Regions from separate parts of the Paeniglutamicibacter kerguelensis genome, predicted to be linked through region 4. Evidence: riboswitches for the same ligand, from Rfam matches in the RefSeq annotation. Region 4 holds a riboswitch; each other region holds the start of a gene.
The links. A riboswitch is a leader RNA that binds a small molecule or an ion and turns the genes downstream of it on or off. The one in region 4 is predicted to bind S-adenosylmethionine.
Positions count from the first base shown of each region.

Region 1: another riboswitch for S-adenosylmethionine. It lies ahead of JOF47_RS14815 (cobalamin-independent methionine synthase II family protein); the one in region 4 lies ahead of JOF47_RS20935 (O-acetylhomoserine aminocarboxypropyltransferase/cysteine synthase family protein).
Region 2: another riboswitch for S-adenosylmethionine. It lies ahead of JOF47_RS02805 (bifunctional o-acetylhomoserine/o-acetylserine sulfhydrylase); the one in region 4 lies ahead of JOF47_RS20935 (O-acetylhomoserine aminocarboxypropyltransferase/cysteine synthase family protein).
Region 3: another riboswitch for S-adenosylmethionine. It lies ahead of JOF47_RS00595 (hypothetical protein); the one in region 4 lies ahead of JOF47_RS20935 (O-acetylhomoserine aminocarboxypropyltransferase/cysteine synthase family protein).

Region 1 is NZ_JAGIOF010000001.1:3,241,476-3,245,283, reverse strand. Features, by position in the region: gene JOF47_RS14820 (N(5)-(carboxyethyl)ornithine synthase) at 1-605, shown strand, start outside; gene JOF47_RS14815 (cobalamin-independent methionine synthase II family protein) at 678-1,907, opposite strand; SAM riboswitch class I at 1,922-2,029, opposite strand; gene JOF47_RS14810 (DUF4232 domain-containing protein) at 2,077-3,327, opposite strand; gene JOF47_RS14805 (alpha-ketoglutarate-dependent dioxygenase AlkB family protein) at 3,464-3,808, shown strand, end outside.
Region 2 is NZ_JAGIOF010000001.1:628,109-631,916, forward strand. Features, by position in the region: gene JOF47_RS02795 (IS982 family transposase) at 1-684, opposite strand, end outside; gene JOF47_RS02800 (VOC family protein) at 766-1,410, opposite strand; SAM riboswitch class IV at 1,580-1,695, shown strand; gene JOF47_RS02805 (bifunctional o-acetylhomoserine/o-acetylserine sulfhydrylase) at 1,771-3,117, shown strand; gene metX (homoserine O-acetyltransferase MetX) at 3,120-3,808, shown strand, end outside.
Region 3 is NZ_JAGIOF010000001.1:134,821-138,628, reverse strand. Features, by position in the region: gene JOF47_RS00605 (sodium:solute symporter family protein) at 1-891, shown strand, start outside; gene JOF47_RS00600 (DinB family protein) at 1,020-1,598, shown strand; SAM riboswitch class IV at 1,611-1,720, shown strand; gene JOF47_RS00595 (hypothetical protein) at 1,741-2,013, shown strand; gene JOF47_RS00590 (VIT1/CCC1 transporter family protein) at 2,243-3,346, shown strand; gene JOF47_RS00585 (ROK family protein) at 3,464-3,808, opposite strand, start outside.
Region 4 is NZ_JAGIOF010000004.1:349,545-353,352, forward strand. Features, by position in the region: gene JOF47_RS20925 (class I SAM-dependent methyltransferase) at 1-569, opposite strand, end outside; gene JOF47_RS20930 (histidine phosphatase family protein) at 603-1,154, opposite strand; SAM riboswitch class I at 1,285-1,380, shown strand; gene JOF47_RS20935 (O-acetylhomoserine aminocarboxypropyltransferase/cysteine synthase family protein) at 1,552-2,925, shown strand; gene JOF47_RS20940 (CoA-binding protein) at 2,925-3,422, shown strand; gene JOF47_RS20945 (ArsR/SmtB family transcription factor) at 3,479-3,808, opposite strand, start outside.

The DNA.
Region 1 (3,808 bases), on a different contig from region 4:
TGACGGCGTTGCGCGCCCACGGCATACATGACATACGGGTCCTGACCAACCGCTCCGTCGCCGCAGTTGCCTCACCCATCCACTCGGTGCAGATGGTGCAGTTCGAACACGACGGGGGCCCGCACCTCAGCGAGGTCATCACGGACGAAGGACGGGTGCCGCTGGCTCCGTTCCTTGCCGAAAGCGACGTGGTGGTGAACTGCACGCTCCAGGACCCCAACGCCCCGCTCATGTACCTGCGCACCGGGGAGCTGGCTGCTTTCTCCCCGGGCAGCATCATTGTCGACGTCTCCTGCGACGAGGGCATGGGTTTCGAATGGGCCAAGCCGACGAGGTTTGCCGACCCCATGTTCACCGTGGGAAAGAACATCAACTACTACGCGGTCGACCACAGCCCGTCCTACTTGTGGAACTCGGCAAGCTGGGAAATCAGCGAAGCATTGTTGCCGTTCGTCGAAGACGTGCTGGGCGGCCCCGGCGCATGGCAGGCAAACAACACGGTGGCCAAGGCTATCGAGATCTTCGACGGCGTCATCCAGAACCCCGCGATCCTCGAGTTCCAGCACCGGGCAAAGGCCTACCCGCACCTTGGTGTTGCCGGCTAGCCGAATGAACATGTGGAAGCCGCCGCACGCTGGTGCATGCGGCGGCTTCCACAAATGACTCGGATGGCGGGATCAGGCGATGATCTCGGCACCCTTCCACAGGCGCTTGGTGGCCAGTGCGGCGCCGGCACCCAGCGCTTCGAGCTTGGCCATGGCGATCTGCGGGTGGACGCGGCCGCCCAGGCCGCAGTCGGTGGACGCGATCACGTTCTCGCGGCCGACCAGGTTCGCGAAGCGCTCGATGCGGTCGGCGACCAGCTCCGGGTGCTCGACCACGTTCGTGGCGTGCGAGACGACGCCGGGTATCAGGATCTTTCCCTCGGGCAGCGCGCGGTCCTCCCAGATGCGCCATTCGTGCTCGTGGCGCACGTTGCCGGCCTCGAAAGAGACCATGCCGGCGTTGATGCGCAGCACCGGGTCGAGGATGTCGGCGAATGGGATGTCCGTGGTGTGCGGGCCGTGCCAGGAACCCCAGCACACGTGCAGCCGGATCCGCTCGGCCGGGAGCCCGCGCAGCGCGTGGTTGGTTGCCTCCACGCGCAGCTCGAGGAACTTCAGGTAGTCCTCGAGGCTCGGCTCCGGGTTGACCTGGTCCCAGGACTCGGCCAACGACGGGTCGTCGATCTGCAGGACCAGCCCGGCATCGAGGATCGCCTTGTACTCCTCGCGCATGGCATCCGCGGCGGCAAAGAGGTATTCCTCGTCGCTGGTGTAGAAGTCGTTGGCCAACCGCGCGCAGGAAGCGGGGGAAAGCGCCGCGAGGAAGCCCTCCTCGGTGCCCGTCGCCGCCATGGCGGTTTTCAGGTTCTTGATGTCCGATGCCACCAGGTCGTGCCCGGTGTAGGTCAGCGGTGCGACGACCTTTGGCTGCGTGGTGGCCTTGCGGTGGGCCAGGATGCCGGAGGTCGGATCCGCGTACGCCTCGGCGAAGGCCTCTCGATCGCGGCGGTCCGGGAACGAGGTGAGCACAACGTTGCCGGGGGTGGAGCGCTTGACCGCGGTCTCGGCCCAGCGGTCGACGGTGGTTTCCTCCAGCCCGCCGAGGCGGGCGAAGGAATAGTTCCACCAGGCGCCGAAATCGACGGCGGAGGACATGGTGTGCCCGAATTCGCCGTCGTTGGGGATGTCGATGCCCAGCTTGCGCTGCTTGGCGACGATGCCGGTGACCGATGCCTCGAGGAGTTCGTGGAATTCGGGGGTGATTCCGCCGCGTTGCTTGGCCTCGTTGGCGGCCAGCAGCTCATCGGTTCGCGGCAACGAGCCGGCGTGGGTGGTACGGATATGGCTGTTGTTGGAGGACATGGGTGATTGCCTACTTTCCATCGAACCTGGCAGTAGCACCGTTACCGTTTCAGAAGCCTCGTCGGCGGGTTAGGTTGCTGCGGCTTCATCGATCCAGGTCTCTCGGCCGCTCCGGATGGTTACGTATCAATACCTATCACGGAACTGTTTTCTGCCGTCCTTCGGCGCATTAGTGTGACGTGGGCCAAGCCTTGATCCACGGACGTGCCTTCGGCCCCGTGCCCGAACCTCGCCGGAAGCTAGTTGCCGGGGCGGGGGAGGAACCGGTATCGATGCTCTTGCCCGCCTTCTGCCAGGCGGTGACGGACACGGTTCCCCCGTCGATGATGTCCAGGTCGACCGTCGCCTTCTGGCGCAGGGTTCCCGCGTACGGGGCCAACAACATGCTGCCCACGCGGGTATCGCCCGCAGCCGCCATCGCATTCCATCCCATGAAAGCTTCTGCGCTCTCCCCTGGGGCGAGCATGACCCGGGTGATGCCCGGGTCGTCGGTCATGAACGAGCCGCCGTGGACCACCAGGACATCGATCACCCACCCGTCGACGTTGTCGAAAGAGACATCGGGGTAGGACTCCAGCACGCAGGGTTTTGACCCGTTGTTGGTCAAGCTGAATCCCATGCCGCGGTGGCCGGTCGCGGCATCGGGTTCCGATAGGGAAATGGTGGCGTCCTTGCCGTCGCACCAGTTTTTTCCAGCGGGCTGCGTGGCATATGACACGCTTGGCGAACCAATGGGATCAGGTTCCGGGGAAGCAGGCGGGGCGACTGTCGGCGGTTCGACGGCGCCCTGGGCCGTGGTTTCCCGTTGGGCCTGTGGGATGGCGATAACCAAGGCGCCGGCCGCGAGCACGGCCGGAACTGCGACAAGAAGTCTCGGCACGCTGAACGAGGTACGTTGCCGGCTACCGGGTTGCCGTTGTTTGGCGATGAAGGCACCGGCCAACACCGGAACCCACCCCCAGAAGATTCCCCAGTATCCTGCCGACAACAGATCCGATTCCACGCCCTGGAAAAGCCACGCCAGACGTGGCGGCGGCCAAGTCGCAATGATTTCCCCTGCTGACGAAAGCACTGTCGTGGCGAAGGAGGCAATGACAACGCACATCCACGTCGCGAAGAACCTGAGTCGCCGTTGCGCGGGATTCAGGGCATCCAGCGGGCCGATGAACAACAAGGCGCCGGCCGTGAAGAGCATCAGCGTGAGCGTCGAAAGCACGGGAATGAATACGGGCCAGATGTCCGCTGTGCGCCACGTGGCAAGCGCTATCGTCTCCGGGAACAGCAGCTGCACGAAGGGCACCGGGAGGAACGTTGGGCGTGTAATCAGCCAGCCATTGAGCAAGCCGCTCAGTAGCCAGCCAAGCCCCGCGAATCCAGCGATCCACGCGCTGCCGGCAGTCAGGCCTTTGTAGTTGCTCATGCTGGAAAGCCTAACTGACCTGCAAATGTCCTTGGATTCGGGACCTTTTCGGGGTGATGGAATTGCTGGACCTGCATAATGGAGCCCACGGGGGTACATCCTGTCCCGCGCACCGATTCAGTTCGAGGAGTACATTTTGAGCACGCTCTTTTCGGAGAGTTTCCTTGACCGCCCCCGGCGTGAGCTCAGCCCCGGCGCCGTTTGGGTACCCGACTGGCTCACCCTGGCTGAACAACGCTGGCTTGTGGATAGGTTCCATGAGTGGGGGCGGGGGCCCGTGCCGCCACGCGCCGCCAAGATAGGGTCAGGTGAAATGTCGGTCCAGACGGTATGCCTGGGCTGGCATTGGCAGCCGTACGCCTATTCCCGTGAAGCAACCGACGTCAACGGCAACCGGGTGCTCGAGTTCCCCGATTGGATGGTCAGGCTGGGTCGCAAAGCGATCCTTGAAGCGACAAATGACCCCTTGGCCGCGGCGAAC
Region 2 (3,808 bases), on a different contig from region 4:
CTCGCCCTGCCGGGTGGGCCGCACCAGGACGATGCCGGCCTCGGCCAGGTCCTGTTCAAAGATCCTGCCGTAGTAGTTCTTGTCCGCCAGGATCACTTGCCCGGCCCCGATCCCGGCGGGCATGGAGTCCAGGATCCCCAGCAGGGTTTCGCGTTCGTCGGCCTTCGCGCCGGTCAACGCGAAACCCACCGGCAGCCCGGACAGCGTGCACAACAGGTGCAGGCGCAGGCCCCAGAACCAGCGTGAATGCGAGGCGCAGTACCCGTATTCGGCGAACCCCGCCAGCTCGGAGCGGTGCGCCGTCTCGCGGGAGCGCCCGCATTCGACGGGGGTGGAGTCGGCCACCCAGATGCCATCGGCCCACAGGCCGGTGTCCCGGCCCAGGTAGGCAATCACGGCTTGGAGGGTTTCTCCCAAGTGCCGCAGGCGCTTGTTGTAGCCGGATTGCTCGGGCAGGTGTGGGAACCATTCGCAGAGGTCAGCCCTCGCATGGCGAAGCCAGCGGCGTTCCGAGGTGAAGCCCAGCAAGGCCTGGAGCACGGACACGGTGACCAGTTCCGCGTCGGTGATCCTCGGCTGCAAACCGACCGCCGGACGCCACGGAAGCAACTGCGGATTGGCCTTCAAAAAGTCGTCCGTCGAGGCGTACAGTGCTGTTGCAAGGGTGTCCAGGTCGTTGTCCATCGGAACCGTCCAAGGTCGATACGGGTAGTAATTCGAGTCTGGACACCCTTGCCTGCGCTGTCACCCCTTGGAATCAATCATCTAGAGCGTGATGGAACCCTTGGGGGTTTCGAAGGTCACCGAAAGGATTCCCGGCGTCCCGTTGGGTGCCTGCCAGTCGACCTTGACTTCGCCGACGGGCAACTGCTCGGGCTGTCCGAGCCAGTCTGCGACGCGTTCGCTCGATCCGGCGATGCTGATCGACGAAATCTTGCCGACGGGCGTCAGGGCCTTCGACGGGTGCAGGTTTTCTGTCCCGTCATCCCAACGCAGCATGTAGGGGACCTGCGGATCGGCGATCAAACCGTTGATGCCGATCTGGCGCCAGGTCAGTTCCTGTCCATCGGGGAACTTCCGGTTTCCCGGCACCGAGCCACGGCCCAGGCGTGCCTCGACCGGTGCCAGGTCATCAACCGCAACGCACCAGCCCATCCAGCCGCCACCAAGTTCGGAACGGGCGCGAACGGCCTGGCCGAACGGTGCCTTGTCCGATGACGGGTGGTTCAGTACCTCGACAACTTCGAGGTACTGGTCATTCAGCAACGGGAAGATGACATTGCGGGTGCCAAATCGTGGGTGTATACCGCCCTTTACAGATTCGAGTCCAAGGGCCGCGCCGATCCGAGCGGCAGTTGCCGCGAGGCCGTCGGGTCCACAAGCGTAAGTTACATGGTCCAACCTCATCATGCCCCCATCATGGCACGATGTGATCTAGCTCTCGACTTAGGATTGCCTAACTTGAGTTTGGCTGGTGGTTTCATGGTCGAGATCGGGGCGCCGCTCCGCTTTTTCGGCATTGTCATATTTTGAGATGATCTTGCGCGCCCGCAATTCCGTGCGCCAGACTGATTTACAAGGTCATGAGTTCCAGCAACAAGCCCCGGCTTGCTGGACGGCAACCCTCCACCGCGGTGGGGTGCCCCGGGTGAAGACCAGGCCCTGCGTCACAAGGATGCAGGACAAGCGCGGGCATGCCCCCTACGTAACATACGACGCCACAGGTGTCTGTTACGGGCATACCCCTTGATTCCTTTGAAGGGGAGAACGATGTCAAACGACTGGTCATTCGAAACTCGTCAGATCCACGTGGGCCAGGAGCCCGACGCCACCACCGGCGCGCGGGCCCTGCCGATCTACCAAACCACTGCCTTTGTGTTCCCGACCGCGGAAAGCGCGGCCGCACGCTTCGCGCTCCAGGAACTGGAACCGATCTACACGCGCATCGGTAACCCCACCCAAGACGCAGTGGAGCAGCGCATCGCCAGCCTCGAGGGAGGCGTCGGTGCACTGCTGCTGGCCTCGGGCCAGGCCGCCACGACCTTCGCGGTCCTCAACCTCGCCGAGGCCGGGGACCACATCGTGGCAAGCCCCAGCCTGTATGGCGGAACGCAGAACCTGTTCAAGCACACGCTGCGCAAGCTGGGCATCGAGGTCACTTTTGTTGCCGATCCCGACGACCTCGAGGGTTGGCGCGCCGCGATCAAGCCGAACACCAAGGCACTCTTCGGCGAGGTCGTATCCAACCCCCGCCAGGACGTCCTGGACATCGAATCGATCTCGGCCATCGCCCACGAGGCCGGCGTCCCGCTGATCGTCGACAACACACTTGCCACCCCGTACCTGGTGCGTCCCATCGAATGGGGTGCGGACATCGTGATCCACTCGGCCACCAAGTACCTCGGCGGCCACGGCACGGCCATCGCCGGCGTCATCGTGGACTCGGGCAACTTCGACTTCGCCGCCGACCCGGAAAAGTTCCCGGGCTTCAACACCCCGGACGAGTCCTACAACGGCCTGGTCTTCGGCCGCGACCTGGGTGTCGACGGCATCCTCGGCGCCAACCTTGCCTACATCCTCAAGGCCCGCGTCCAGCTGCTGCGCGACCTGGGCTCGGCCGTTTCCCCGTTCAATGCGTTCCTGATCGCCCAGGGCCTGGAAACGCTGTCGCTGCGCATCGAACGCCACGTCTCCAACGCCGTGGAGGTCGCCAACTGGCTTGAGGCGCAGCCGCAGGTCGAGTCGGTCAACTACGCCGGCATCGAGTCGAGCCCGTGGTTCGAGCGCGGCCGCAAGTACGGCCCGAAGGGCATCGGGGCGATTGTTGCTTTCGAAATCTCCGGCGGCCTCGAGGCCGGCCAAGGTTTCGTTGACGCGCTGAAGCTGCACTCCCACGTGGCAAACCTTGGCGACGTCCGCTCGCTGGTGGTCCACCCGGCCTCCACCACCCACGCGCAGCTCACCGAGGCCGAGCGGGTCGCGGCCGGTGTTTCCCCGGGGCTGGTGCGCCTGAGCGTGGGCATTGAAAACGTTGCCGACATCATTGCCGACCTCCGGGCCGGCTTTGAGGCAGTCGCCTCGCTGGCCGAGGTTGAACTGCAGGGTGTAACTCGTTGAGCGTGGAGACTGACGTGGTGCTTTACGACGCCGAAACCGCCCAGACGTTGGACTATGCCCCGGACGGGATCCTTCGGCACCTCCGCACGGGTGAATACACCTTTGAAACCGGCGGCGTGCTTCCGGACGTGGTGCTGGGCTTTGAAACCTGGGGGACGCTCAACGAAGACGCGTCCAACGCGGTTTATATCGCCCACGCGCTGACCGGGGACTCGCACGTTGCACGCGGCCTCTCAACGGAGCCCGGCTGGTGGGACGGCTTTGTGGGCCCGGGAAAGACCGTGGACACCGACCGCTACTTTGTGGTCTCGGCAAACATGGTCGGCGGCTGCTCGGGATCCACCGGACCGGCCAGCCTGGACCCGGACGGCAAGCCGTGGGGCTCGCGTTTCCCCTTCACCACCATCAAGGACTCCGTGCGCCTCGAGGCGCGCCTGGCCGATGCCCTGGGCATCAAGGTCTGGCACACGGTGCTCGGCGGTTCCATGGGCGGGGCCCGGGTGCTGGAATGGGCCGTGGAGTTCCCGGAGCGCGTGAAGAACTGCGTCGTGGTTGCGGCTACCGCGGAATCCTCGGCGGAACAGATTGCGTTTGCCCAGGCACAGAGTGCGGCCATCCGCCTTGACCCGGACTTTGCCGGCGGCGACTACTACGCCAACGACAATCTCCCCTCGGCGGGGCTCGGCCTGGC
Region 3 (3,808 bases), on a different contig from region 4:
GGCGCCGAGTTCTTCACCTGGGACGGCATCGGCGTCCAGACCATCATCACCTACTTCGTGGTCTACACCCTGGGCCTGCTGATCGGCCAGGACATCTGGCAGCGCGTGTTCACCGCGAAGACCCCGAAGGTTGCCCGCTGGGGCGGCACCACCGCTGGCATCTACTGCGTGCTCTACGGCGCTGCAGGCGCCATCATCGGCCTGGCCGCACGCGTTGCGCTGCCGGAAATCGACGTCGCCAACCTCGGCAAGGACGTCGTCTACGCCGAGGTTGCAACCCAGCTTCTCCCGGTGGCCGTCGGCGGCCTGGTGCTGGCAGCGGCAGTAGCCGCCATGATGTCCACCGCATCGGGCGCACTGATCGCCGCGGCAACCGTCGCACGCACCGACGTCACCCCGTTTGTCGCCGGCTGGTTCGGCAAGGAAATCCGGGTCAACTCGAACGAGAACCCCGAGCACGACGTGCGCGCCAACCGCATCTGGGTACTGATCCTGGGCATCGTGGCCATCGCCCTGGCCATCATGGTCTCCGACGTGGTCGCCGCCCTCACCATCGCCTACGACATCCTCGTCGGCGGCCTGCTGGTGGCAATCATCGGCGGGCTGATGTGGAAGCGCGGCAACGGCATCGGCGCGGCAGCGTCGATGGCGGCCGGAACCGTCGTCACTCTGGGCACCATGATCGTCCTGGAAATCCAGGCGACCGAGCGCTTTGCCGGAATCTACGCCAACGAACCGATCTACTACGGCCTGATCGCCTCGGTCATCGTTTACGTTGCGGTTTCGCTCTCCACTCGGCCCACCGAGCCCGCCATCATCACAAACTGGAACTCCCGCGTCGCCGGCGAGGTCGACGTCGAGGGCATCGAAGCAGAGCCGATCACCAAGTAGCCCAACCGGGCACACGAAAGGGTCCCGTCGGACATGCATCCAAGGATGCTTGTCCGACGGGACCCTTTCGTGTGCAGAGGGCTTGCATCCCTAGCCAGCAGGGCATTCCCACTCCTAGGCTGTAGCCCATGGACGATCAGAAAAATCATTTGCTCACATACCTCAACGCTTCCCGCGAGGCGGTGCTGTGGAAGGCCGAGGGGCTGGACGACTACGACCTGACACGCCCCCTGGTGCCCAGCGGAACCAACATCCTGGGCCTCATCCAGCACCTGGCCAGCGTGGAACTCGGGTACTTTGTGGAATGCCTTGGACAAACCGTCGAGCAGCCGCGCTTCATTGCATTGAACCAGAGCGACGATCCCGAGTACGACATGTGGGTCCCCGCGGACATCCCCAGCGCCGACATCCTCGACTATTACCGCAGCGCCATCGCCTCGGCCAACCGGAACATCGAGGCGTTGCCGCTCGATGCCCCGGCAACGGTCGCATGGTGGGCGCCGGAGAAACGGGACACCACCATCGGACGGCTGCTCATCCACATGAACGTGGAGACCGCCCGCCACGCCGGGCACATCGACATCGTGCGCGAGCTCATTGACGGAAGCGCCGGGGACCGTCGCATTTCCCCCAACTTGCCCGATTATGACGCGAGGGCATGGTCTGATTTGCACCAAAAGATCCAGCTGGCGGCCGACTCGCGATAGTGTGGTGACCAGCTTCACGAGATGCGGCGCCAAGCTCCGACTGGCCGCGCACCAACCCCAGGTTCATGGGTGGTTCGGATGAAGAAGCGGCCGGCGCCACAAGGCGGCGGCAAGAGCTAGTGAAAGGCCGGCCGCTGCCGCCATGGAACAATCCGTCCCCGTTCTGCCCCTCTTTGACCTGCACCGCGCCGTCATCGAATTGAACCTGCACGGTTCCTGGCGCAGTTTCCAAGTCAACGACGCACCCTCCGTCGCCCGGGCCCTGGCCGACTCGGTTGAGGTCCCGCGTTGGGACCCGGCGTCGTCGAGTTTGCTGGTCCGCACCCCGGTCACGGGAAACACCGCAGGCCGGACGCGCATTTTTAGCCTCGTCGAATTCTCCGAAGCGCGTCCGACGGCTAAAGTGGTTCGCTGAAGGGGAGTAGTTCCGAGTTCACCATTCGTGGTGGCGGCGGTGCGTCGACATACTGGCCGCAAAGTTGCGGCCCGGCAAACCACCTTGCGGAAATCCGATGGATTTGCGCCAAGGCGAACGAGACCTTCGGCCCACCTACGGTGGCCCGAGGTTCAACGCACCCAAAAACATTGCTTGTTCCTCCCCATCGCATGGCCCCACCGCCATGGAAACCAACCGAGGACGAGACATGACGCCACAAGCGCCAACCCCCACTCCCGCCCAAATCAAACGCTGGCGCCACTACCTGGCCGATGAAATCGCCGAGGGCGCCGTCTACCGCGAACTGGCCAACAAGCGCACGGGCGAGGAACGCGCCATCCTGCTGGGCCTGGCCGACGCAGAAACCCGCCACGAGGAACACTGGCGCAACCTGCTGGGCGACCATGCGGCGAAGGCCGCCCGCCCCTCGCTGCGCCGCACGGTGTTGCGTTTCCTGGCCCGCCACTTCGGTTCCGTGTTTGTGCTGGCGCTGGCCCAGCGCGCCGAGGGCGACTCCCCCTACGCGGCCGACACCGATGCCACCCGCCAAATGGCCGCCGACGAGCTTGTCCACGAGGAGGTCGTGCGCGGCCTGGCAACCCGCGGGCGCAACAGGCTCTCGGGCAACTTCCGCGCCGCGGTGTTCGGGGCCAACGACGGCCTGGTCTCAAACCTCGCCCTGGTCATGGGCATCGGCGCCACCGGCGTGGCCAGCTCCTTTGTGCTCTTCTCCGGCATTGCCGGCCTGCTGGCGGGCGCCCTGTCCATGGCCGCCGGCGAGTTCGTCTCCGTGCGTTCCCAGCGCGAGCTGCTCTCCGCTTCCAAGCCCACGCAGATCACCCTTTCCGCAGCCCCGGACCTCGATCTCGACGCCAACGAGCTGGTGCTGGTCTACAAGGCCCGCGGCATGAGCGACGAGGACGCCGCGCACCGCGCTGCCGAACGCATGGGCCTGTATTCCTGCGATTGCAACCCCACGCTGTCCCTGTGGCCCGAACGCGACGAAGAAGCCCAGGAGATCGAACACGAGGAAATCGGTTCGGCCGTGGGAGCCGCGTCGTCGTCCTTCTGCTTCTTCGCCTCCGGCGCCGTCATCCCGATCCTGCCGTTCATCTTCGGCATGAGCGGCACCCCCGCCATCCTGCTCTCCGCCCTGCTGGTCGGCATCGCGCTGCTCGCCACCGGCGGGGTCGTCGGGTTGCTCTCCGGCGCCTCCCCGACCAAGCGCGGCCTGCGCCAGCTGGCCATCGGCCTGAGCGCGGCGGGCATCACCTACGCGCTCGGCCTGCTCTTCGGCGGCACGGTCGCCTGACCCCCGTCGCTCCGGGCGTCGGCCCAACCATGGAGTGGCCGGCGGCTCCCGTTCACACGAGGCTGCCGGCCACCTTCTTGTTTGGCCGTTCGATCGTTCGCTTGTTGCATCGTTCGGCTATCCCAGCGCGTTCCGGGCCAGGTCCGCCGCGCCGATCAAGCCGGCGTCCGGGCCCAGCTCCGCGCCGACCACCCGGGCAAAGGGCCTGTAGCCGCGGCCGCTGAGCGAGCTGCGGTAGGTCTGTTCGGCCGTTTCAAGCAGCAACGGAGAGGCCGCTCCCAGACCCCCGCCGATGACCATGAGGCCCGGGTCCAGCACCGCGGCCAGGTTGGCCAGGCCCAGTCCCAGCCACTGCCCCGCCTCAACCACAAGCTCGATGCATGCCTCGTCCCCGGCCACGGCCAGGGAATTCACCAGCTCACCGGTGACGGCATGCGGGTTGTTTCCCGCGGCCTCGCGCAT
Region 4 (3,808 bases):
TCGTAGAGGTCGACGGCCGTGCGGATGCCGGCGATGTCGCCGTGGGCCTTGAGCAGCTTCAGGTAGGCGTTGGACCGGGCCGAACCGCGGATGAGCGAGGCCAGATGCAGCGACCCGTGGTCCTGGAGCTGGCTGCCCAATCCGGAAATCACAGCTCCCACGTCCGGGACCAGGTGCAGCAGGCCCAAACCCAAAATGGTTTCGTAGCGCCGCCCGTCGACAGGGGAAAGCATGTCCCGGCACTCAAGGGTGATGCGCCCGGGCACCTCCCCGCCGGCGGCCCGGCGAATTGACTCGCGGGCCACCTCAAGCATCGGCGCGCTCAGGTCCACCAGCGTCGTGGAGCGCCGGCCGGCAACATGCAAAAGCGCCGTGGCCCTGGCCGTCCCCACCGCCACCTCGAGCAGCGGGCCATCGCCCGCACCGAGGGCCCGCGCGGCGAAGGCAGCGTATTGGTCGGGGCGGGTCCCCCAGAAGACCCTGTTGTAGGTCGGGGAACCAAGCATGGCGTCATAGGCCTTGGCCCGGCGTGCATAGAACCCGGGGTCCCCAAAGAAGGTTTCGCTCATCCCACCATCGTGCGGCCGGGCGTGGAGGTTGCGCTAGTGCGTGGGGGCGGCGGCATGGCGCCGCAGCAAGGCGGTGTCGACCTCGAGCATCTGCCCGTTGCGCATGATGGGTGTCTTGCGTCCCGGAACCAGTGCGTCGAGGGTCAGCCTGATCAGGGTTCCATGGGCCACCACGACGATGCGCTTGCCCTCGTGACGCTCCAGCAGCTCGCAGAGTGCCCGGATGCCGCGTGCGGCCACGGCTTCCTCGGGCTCGGCCGAGCGCAGCAAGATGTCGATTTCCTCGCGCGGCAGGTCGTAGACCACGCGGCCCTCGGCGTTTCCGTAGTGGCGCTCCCGGAGCCCGTCCATTTTTTCGGTCAGGGCCAGGCCCAGGTTTTGCCCGATGAGTTCCGCGGTTTCAACTGCGCGGCCAAGCGTCGACGACGCAAGGACATCCCAACACGAGCCGTCCAATTCCTGGCCGGCAGCATGGGCCTGTTCGCGCCCCGCATCGTTCAACGGAATGTCCGTTTGGCCCTGAAGACGGCCTTCGGCATTCCAGGCTGTTTCCCCGTGACGGACCAAAACCAACGTTGCACTCATGCCCACAAGCCTAGCCCGGCAAAATCCCGGCCATGGAGGCGGTGCAGATTCTTCGATTTTCGTCTCAACATACGCAACCTAAGCTCACATTCTTTGGCTGTCGGGCGATTTCTTGCCACAATGGAGCAAAACCCCATCCCGAGCGGCCGAGAGATCTGGTTCCATGACGCCGCAGCAACCTTCCACACTCCGGTGGACAAGGTGCTACCGCCAGAAACGATGGAGAGCGCGTAAGCAATCTTCGGTGCTGAACCCCTGAGGGGACCCCATGCGGGCCCCGTCCCGGGGCGCCCAGCGCCGCATTGACCCGGGAGAAGCACCACCCCAAGCCCCACAGGCGGGGGCCGTCCGCACCCCGGATGGCCGTTGCCACATACGCAAGGAGTCAGCCACCCTCATGGCCGAACATCAATTTGGATTCCGCACGCGCGCACTGCATGCCGGCGGCACCCCGGATGCCGAGCACGGTTCCCGTGCCGTGCCGATCTACCAGACCACGTCATTTGTCTTCAAGGACTCCGACGATGCCGCGAACCTCTTTGCCCTGCAGAAGTACGGCAACATCTACTCGCGCATCGGCAACCCGACCGTTGCGGCCTTCGAGGAACGCATCGCCTCGCTCGAGGGCGGCATCGGCGCCGTCGCCACCGGCTCCGGCATGGCAGCCGAGTTCATCACCTTCGCGGCTCTGGCCGGCGCGGGCGACCACATTGTTGCGTCCTCCAAGCTCTACGGCGGAACCATCACCCAGCTCGACGTGACCCTGCGCCGCTTCGGTGTCGAGACGACGTTCGTCGACTCCACCGATCCGGCCGAATTCGCCGCGGCCATCCGCGAGAACACCAAGGCCGTCTACACCGAGGTCGTGGCCAACCCCTCGGGCGACATCGCCGACCTCAAGGGCCTGGCCGAGGTCGCCCACGCCGCCGGCCTGCCGCTGGTCGTGGACTCCACGCTGACTCCCCCGTACCTGCTGCGCCCCATCGAGCACGGCGCCGACATCGTGATCCACTCGGCCACCAAGTTCCTCGGCGGGCACGGCACCACCCTCGGCGGCGTCGTCGTGGAAGCCGGCACCTTCAACTGGGGCAACGGCAGGTTCCCGTCGATGACCGAACCCGTCGCGTCCTACGGCAACGTCTCCTGGTGGGACAACTTCGGCGAGTACGGCTTCCTGACCAAGCTGCGCAGCGAACAGTTGCGTGACATCGGACCGGCGCTTCCGGCGCAGTCCGCGTTCCAGCTCCTGCAGGGCGTCGAGACACTGCCGCAGCGCATGGATTCGCACCTTTCCAACGCCAAGGCCGTGGCCGAATGGCTGGAAAACGACCCGCGCATTTCCTACGTGAACTACGCCGGCCTGCCGTCCCACCCGCACCACGAGCGCGCCAAGGAACTGCTGCCGCTGGGTGTCGGCTCGGTCTTCAGCTTCGGCATCAACGGCGGCCGCGCCGCGGGCACTGCCTTCATCGAAGCGCTGCAGCTTGCCAGCCACCTGGCCAACATCGGCGATGTGCGCACCCTGGTGCTGCACCCGGCCTCCACCACCCACCAGCAGCTCACCGCTGACCAGCTGGTCGCGGCGGGTGTACCGGAGGACCTGATCCGTTTCTCCGTGGGACTCGAGGACCTCGAAGACATCCTCTGGGACCTGGACCAGGCCTTGACCGCCTCGCAGCAGGTGCTGAACGCACCGGCCGAGGAAGTCTACGACGGGGCCGCATGCTCCATCGAAGCAGCACGCGCCGCAGCCACGACGGGAGCCAAGTAATGACCGCCACCGATATCCGCACCTGGGTCGGCCCGAACGCCGCCGAACGCCTGGACATCCTGCGGAACACGAAGTCGATTGCGATCGTCGGAGCTTCCAACAAGCCCTCGCGCGCCTCCTACTTCGTCGCGACCTACCTGCTGTCGAGCTCCAAGTACAAGGTCTATTTCGTGAACCCGGTGCTCGACGAGATCCTGGGCCAGCCCGTCTACAAGTCGCTCGCCGACCTGCCGGAGACCCCGGACATGGTCGAGGTCTTCCGCAAGCACGACGACCTGCCCGGTGTGCTTGACGAGTCGATCGCCGTCGGCGCGAAGACCCTGTGGCTGCAGCTCGGTTCCTGGCACGAGGAAGTCGCGGCCAAGGCCGAGGCCAACGGCCTGGACGTGGTCATGGACCGCTGCGTGAAGATCGAGCACGCCCGCTTCCACGGCGGCCTGCGCCTGGCCGGATTCAACACCGGCGTCATTTCCTCCAAGCGCCAGCTTCTGGCCTAGGCCGTTTGGCTTTGCCCTCGGGTGTTCACCGTTTGTGGTGAACACCCGAGGGTTTTTTATGCCCCGGTAAGCCCCGGAAGATCCTCGCGGGCCATCATGGTGGTGAGGTGCCACAACCTGCGGTCGCTCCCATCGGCGGAGTTTCGCAGGCTTTCCCGCTTGATTTCTCCAACGACGTCCATGATCCGGTTCTCAAGGACCTTCACCTCATCGGCATTGAGCATCAGGTTTGAAAGGTCAAGTACTCCCCGCATATCCGGCTCACTCCCGGTTGCATACGCATTGCCCCAGTCCAAGACCGCTTGAAGTTGGCGCACCAGCTCCTGGCCCTGCTGCCCCACATACGACTTCAATACGAGGGCATCATCGGCCGCGCTGGGTGCCTC